One region of the Aliamphritea hakodatensis genome, then DNA from elsewhere that is predicted to be linked to it. Evidence: predicted binding sites of a transcription regulator. Region 1 holds the regulator's gene; the other holds the start of a gene.
What was found. The regulator FNR, encoded in region 1, switches genes on or off when oxygen is low (the NO sensors DNR and NnrR bind a similar motif). The targets are predictions, from matches to a motif close to TTGATNTANATCAA.
Positions count from the first base shown of each region.

Region 1 (3,394 bases):
CAGGAAATGGCGCAGCTTTCCAAATGGTACTCTAAAGACCGGGTTGTTGAGCAACTGCACTGGGGCGGCGGTACCCCAACGTTCATCAGCAATGAACAAATGACTGAGCTGATGCAGGCACTGCGTGACAACTTTAACCTGCTGGATGATGACAGCGGCGATTATTCAATTGAAATTGATCCCCGTGAAGTGGATAACGAAACCCTTCAGGTACTGCGTAACATTGGCTTTAACCGTATCAGCCTGGGTGTGCAGGACGTTGAGCTGAAAGTACAGGAAGCCGTTAACCGGGTACAACCGGTGGAAGAAGTCGCTGCGGTGCTGAGCGAAGCACGCCGCCTGGGCTTTCGCTCCATCAACATGGATCTGATCTACGGCTTACCCCATCAGACACTGGAAAGCTTCAAAAAAACCCTGGCTACCATCATTGAACTCAGCCCCGATCGCCTGAGCGTATTTAACTATGCGCATATGCCAGACCGTTTCCGTTCCCAGAAACATATCCATGCTGAAGATTTGCCAAGCCCGGAAACCAAGCTGGCCATTCTGGAAACGACCATCGCAATGCTGACGGCTGCCGGCTACGTGTATATCGGCATGGATCATTTTGCCAAACCGGACGACGAGCTCGCCATCGCCCAGCGTAATAACCAGTTACACCGGAACTTCCAGGGGTATACCACCCATAAAGAATGTGATCTGGTTGCCATGGGTGTTTCCTCGATCAGCCAGATCGGCGATGTTTACTATCAGAACCAGCACGATATGCGCCTGTATACCGATGCAGTGGAAAGCGATGTCCATGCGATTAACCGGGGTGTTACCCTGAGCCTTGACGACCGTATCCGCCGGGCGGTTATTACCCAGCTGATTTGTCATTTTGAACTGGATAAAAACCGCATCGAAACGGATTTTGATATTAGCTTTGACGAATACTTTGCCGATGAGCTCGAAGAAATAAATCAGTTTGCTCAGGATGGCCTTGTCAGCCTCGAAAAACAGGGCCGCGAACTTCTGGTAACCGGCACTGGCAGGCTGCTTATCCGCCGGATTTGCATGACTTTTGATGCCTATATTCCGAAGCGAACGGCGACTCAGGGGTTCTCCCGAATTATCTGACCGGTAACACTGAATGTCCTGAGCGAACAATGACTCAGGACAACAGCCCGAGCAACGGACTTAACAAAACTGTTACTTTTTATGGCTTTGTGCGACAAAAGTAACGTGTTGTGGTCTAAATTGCTTCAACCCGTACTAAAATTACTTCATAATCGAATGTATACACTGATATATGAACTAATCACAGGACTTGATAATGAGTGACACAAAGGCAACCGATCGCAAAGTACACAGTATATCTCAGGTACATTGCAGCACCTGTAGCCTGAGTTCACTGTGCCTTCCTGTATCCCTGAATCTGACAGAAATGGACCGTCTCGATAACATTATTGAGAAAAGCCGCCCTTTGAAAAAAGGTGAACATCTGTTCCATCAGGGTGATTCATTCTCATCAATTTACGCCATCCGCGCCGGCAGCATTAAAAGCTACAGCCTGACCAATGAAGGCGAAGAACAGATCACCGGATTTTATTTCCCGGGCGAACTGGTTGGTTTCAGCGGTTTTGATGGCAATGAGTACCCTATTTCCGCCAAAGTACTGGAAACAACTACCGTTTGTGAAATTCCTTTCCCACGGCTGGATGAACTCTCCGGACAATTACCGGAGCTGCGCCGCCAGGTACTGCGGACGCTGAGTAAAGAAGTGCGTGAAGATCAGCAAATGATGCTATTGCTCAGTAAGAAAAATGCCGAGCAGCGTATCGCGACATTCCTGTTTAAGCTGTCCTCCCGTTATAAAGCACGTGGTTACTCCGCTACACAGTTCCGTTTATCTATGTCACGGAATGAAATCGGCAACTTCCTGGGTCTGGCCGTTGAAACCGTCAGCCGTATCTTTACCCGTTTCCAGAAAAACGGTCTGATTACGGTTGAAGGTAAAGAAATCGAGCTGGTTCAGCTGCATGAAATTCAGCGCCTGTCCGGTGACTGTGTCGGCGAAGAAGACGACGACCGTATCACCACCAGCCAGATGGACTAGTCTTCCTTTTCAGTACACGACAAAATATATCGGTACACATTTTAGAATTACGCCCTGTTGTAAGGACTCTTCATGTCTTTTGATGAATGTTATATAAAATCAGTTATGCGCACGATTCCGGACTGGCCGGAACCGGGCATTATGTTCCGCGACATCACACCGCTGTTTAAAGACCCCAAAGCCCTGCGTATGATCAGCGACGCTTTCATTCAGCGTTATATCGACTCAGACATTACTCATATCGCCAGCATTGACGCCCGCGGCTTTCTGATTGGTTCCATTATGGCTTACCAGCTTAATATCCCGCTGGTGCTGGTTCGTAAAAAGGGCAAGCTGCCGGGTGAAACAGTCTCCCAGGAATACAAACTGGAGTACGGCAGCGCCACGGTTGAAATGCAGTCTGATGCGGTATCAGAAGGTGACAACGTGCTGATTTTTGACGATCTCATCGCCACCGGAGGCACTGTACTGGCCGCCAGCACCATCATAAAAGAACTGGGCGCCAGCGTTGCCGAAGTCGCCACCCTGATCAACCTGCCGGACCTGCAGGGCTCCCGCAAGATTCAGGAAGCAGGCATTCCCGTTTACAGCCTGATGTCTTACGAAGGCCTCTGAGCCCGCTCTTAACAATTAACAGCCCTGTATTTACAGGGCTGTTTTGTTTCACCCTGAAAAACACTTTCCTATAAAACAACAACTTAAGTAACCAACCACCGTTACTCTCACCATTCTGCCCAGAAACGTAGCAAACCGTCTCAAAAATCGCTTACAATCGGTCAACGTCGTTGGTGCACTGCCGGTTAGCACGCAAAATATCTACCGTCAGCCTGTGCCTGAATCCGCCATGCGAGAGACAACTGCATGGACAAAACAGCCTTGAGTTAATAATAAAAATGAAACTGAGACTGCTCCCCCTGATTACCCTGCTAACGGGTACAATGATCAGCCTTCTGAGCTGGGCTCAGCCAGCACAGAAACTGGCTCTGTCCCCGATCAGCCAGCCTGCGGCAGCTACCGCTGAAAATTCCCTGCCTGAACTCCTCAACCTTCAGCAGGACGCGCAGATCGCCGGTGACCGTTTCGCACTGATTCTGGTCAGCCAGCCCGACTGTCAGTACTGTGAACTGATCACCCGCGAAATTCTTCAGCCCATGCAACTGAGCGGCAAATACGACAAAAAACTGCTGTTCCGCAAACTGACTATTTTTGACGGCAGTAAAACCATCATCGACTATAACGGTGATCCGGTAGACGCGACGGCTTTTGCCAGCCGTTACAACTCAGCATTCACCCCTA
Region 1 covers NZ_AP025281.1:1,863,901-1,867,294, reverse strand. The annotation lists gene hemN (oxygen-independent coproporphyrinogen III oxidase) at 1-1,119, shown strand, start outside; gene fnr (fumarate/nitrate reduction transcriptional regulator Fnr) at 1,316-2,098, shown strand; gene PCI15_RS08485 (adenine phosphoribosyltransferase) at 2,171-2,713, shown strand; gene PCI15_RS08480 (thioredoxin family protein) at 2,992-3,394, shown strand, end outside.

Region 2 (3,394 bases), 1.8 Mb from region 1:
GTCTGGCCGGCTTCCAGTGTCAGGCTGATGCCCTGCAGGATAGGCCGGTCCGGCTCATAGCTGAAATGGACGTTATCCAGCTGAATCCGGCCGCCCTGCACCTGCAGGTCCGGGGCGTCCGGTTTGTCAGTGATCTCCGCCGGCTGACCCAGCAGGTCGAACATTTCGCCCATATCCACCAGTGACTGACGGATTTCCCGGTAGACGTAGCCCAGATAATTCAGCGGCATCATTACCTGCATCATGTAGGCGTTGACCATGACAAAACCCCCGACCGTCAGCTCGCCACTCATGACGTCCCGGGCGGCCAGTAACAGGGCCAGCACCAGGCCGGTATTCAGAATGACGGACTGGCCGGCGTTAAGCATGCCCAGCGAACTGATGGTGCGAAGGGAAGCGTTTTCATAGCCAGCCATCGCGTTGTCGTAGCGGTCTGCTTCGCGCTGCTCAGCACCAAAATACTTAACGGTTTCAAAGTTCAGCAGGCTGTCGATGGCTTTCTGGTTGGCGTCTTTGTCCTGATCATTCATCTCCCGGCGAATTCTGACCCGCCATTCGGTGACCTTGGTGGTGAACGCGACATACAGGGTGACAATGCAGACCACCACTGCCAGGTACCAGACATCAAAGACAAAGATCAGAATCAGGGAGATCAGCAGCAGTTCCAGCACCAGCGGGCCGATGTTAAAGAGGATAAAGCGCAGCAGGAAATCGACCCCTTTAACCCCCCGCTCAATGACCCGGTTGAGGCTGCCGGTTTTACGGCTGATGTGATAGCGAAGGGATAACCGGTGTACATGGCTGATGGTTTCCCGGGCGAGTACCCGCAGCGCCCGCTGGCCTACCCGGGCGAAAACAACGTTACGTAATTCTTCAAACAGCACGCTCATCAGGCGGGCCATGCCGAAGGCAATGACCAGACCTGTGGTCCCCACGGCCAGCAGCCAGCCGGGGTCGCTGCTCTCGCCTGCCATGGCATCCACGGCGTTTTTGTACAGGAAGGGGGTGCCGACAATGATCAGCTTAGCGGTCAACAACAGTAACAGTGACAGGACAACCCGGCGCTTTACCCAGGGCTGGTCGGCGGGCCAGAGGAATGGCGACACCCGGCGCAGGGTCCGCCAGCCACGCTGACGTTCCGCGTGGATTTCGGCTTTACCGGGTTTGTCTGTAAAGGTTTTGTCAGTGGCGCTGCTATTGGCCATTAAGCCGCTCTCCCGAACGTTAAAACGATATACTGATCTTGGCTTGCGGATCAGTAAATTGAAAGTCGCGGGAGAATAAAACCTCAACCTAAGTTGAGGTCAAGCGGTTTTATTGCGCCAGTGAAAATTCTTCTGCTGCCTGATCGAGCAATTCGGTCATGCGTTTCTTACCAAAGCGCTTCAGGCGGAAAGTGCGGGCTTCTTCAAGGTTGTTTTCCGGGCTGCCAACAACCAGTAAGGCCACCATCCCGTAGCGGTTATGAACCCGGCACTTAAGGCCGTAGACGCCGGGAATATCGAAGCGTATGTCTTTGCTGGGGGTTGAATTTATCTCGATGGCTTTCGCGCCTTCGGGCAGCATGCGGGACACCGACGTAATGGTGTGTTCCCCGACGGTACCGCTGAAACGGACTGTATCCCCCGGCTGAATCACCAGATAATCCGGCTCAAAGCGGAACATCCTGGTGATGTCTTCTACTTCTACATGGGACGTCTGGTGCATCATATGGATCTGATGCGCTTGTTGCTCTGCCATTGCTGCGCTGGCAGAAAGCGCGACAGACAATGCCAGACAGGAGCGGAACAGGATGTGGCGGAGCATAACGTCACCTCAGGAAGGTTAGGGAAGAGTGTTATGCGGCAGTATAAAAGAGCAATGGTTCTCATTACGCTGCGGTGGATCAAGTTTTTGCGGGTCAGTTTTCGGACCGGTTCAGAAACCGGCCGCAGGGCAGCAAAAAACAATGATAAATGAGGGGTGTCACAGGGGTTTCAGGCTATTCTCCGGTTGGATTGGCCAGCCCCATCACTTCCAGCAGCCAGTCGCGGAAGACCCGCATGCCGTAGGTCAGCTGCAGGTCATCCGGGTAAATCAGGTAGAAGGCCTTACCGGTGATCAGTTCCAGATCCACCGGAATAATCAACTGGTCGTACTGCAATTCCCGGGCAACCAGACCACGGTCCGAAAGCGCTACCCCCAGCCCTTCCAGTGCTGCGCCTAAGGCCAGCTGAGTACTGGAGAATGACAGGCCTTTTTCCAGCCCGGTCATGCTGACCCCGGCCTGCTGCATCATTTTTGGCCATTCGTCTTTACGGCTGCTGACGTGGATCAGGGGCCAGTTGATCAGATCATGCATGCTGCTGATAGCTTCGTGGTCATCCAGCATCCGCGGGCTGCACACGGGTACGATGTGAGAGCGGTGCACCAGATAGGAGGTTACGCCGTCCGGGGCTTTTTCACCAAAGAACACTGCCATGTCCAGATCATTATGATCGAAATCGACCCGGGAGGTGCCGATGGCTGCACTCAGGCGCAGTTCCACTTCCGGGTGACGGGTCTGGAAGTCTTTGATTTTCGGCATCAACCAGCGGTTCAGGAAGGCCGGCGGTGCTTCAAAGGTAACCGAACTGGTATTCGGGGCAGACATCAGCCGGCGGGTGGCGCTGTCCAGCTCATCCAAAGCATGCTGCACGGCCACCAGATACTTTTCGCCGGCAATGGTGATATGTACCTGACGCTTTTCCCGGTGAAACAGCTTCAAGCCGAGGAAGTCTTCCAGCGATTTAACCTGATGGCTGACGGCTGACGGGGTAACAAACAACTCTTCGGCAGCCTTGATAAAACTCCCCAGACGGGCGGCCGCTTCAAAACTGCGCAGGGCGTTGAGTGGGGGTAAGCGTCGGATAGGCACCTCAATTGGTGAGTTTATTTCACCATTTTGCTGAAAAACTGTCGTTTGTTATTAATCTGAAGAGACTTTAGTATAAGCATCACGTTGAAGATGATCCACATCCTAATGCGCGGAATTACTAATGGTTTAGTCGTAAACGCCGGGATTTGTCGTAAACAGATAAGGATCTTACGTTGCTGAGCAAGCCGTATTCAACACACAGACTTCAGTGTTTTATTGTTTGGAATTGATGAGCTTAAATGCACTAAACAGTAAAGCCGGCTTGAGATAAGCCACACCGTTTATAGCACTCGTTTAAATTTTTCGGGACCGTGATTGGTCGTAACGAGACTCCTTTAGGGCTGCCACTGGCAGCCCTTTTTTTTGCCTGAAATTTATGATGTTTCTGTGGGTTCTGACTGACCCTCTGCTTCAGTATCTGTATGATTTTCAGACAGTTTTTCCCGTTCGGCTTTAGAAATGTAACGGGGTTTGTTGGATACTTTCAGGTGTGCTTTC
Region 2 covers NZ_AP025281.1:70,698-74,091, forward strand. The annotation lists gene PCI15_RS00320 (ABCB family ABC transporter ATP-binding protein/permease) at 1-1,205, opposite strand, end outside; gene PCI15_RS00325 (plastocyanin/azurin family copper-binding protein) at 1,315-1,806, opposite strand; gene gcvA (transcriptional regulator GcvA) at 1,982-2,896, opposite strand; gene PCI15_RS00335 (DUF2986 domain-containing protein) at 3,271-3,394, opposite strand, start outside.
Region 2: a site for FNR is predicted at 1,876-1,889, ahead of PCI15_RS00325 (plastocyanin/azurin family copper-binding protein). Genes of this name have one in related genera too.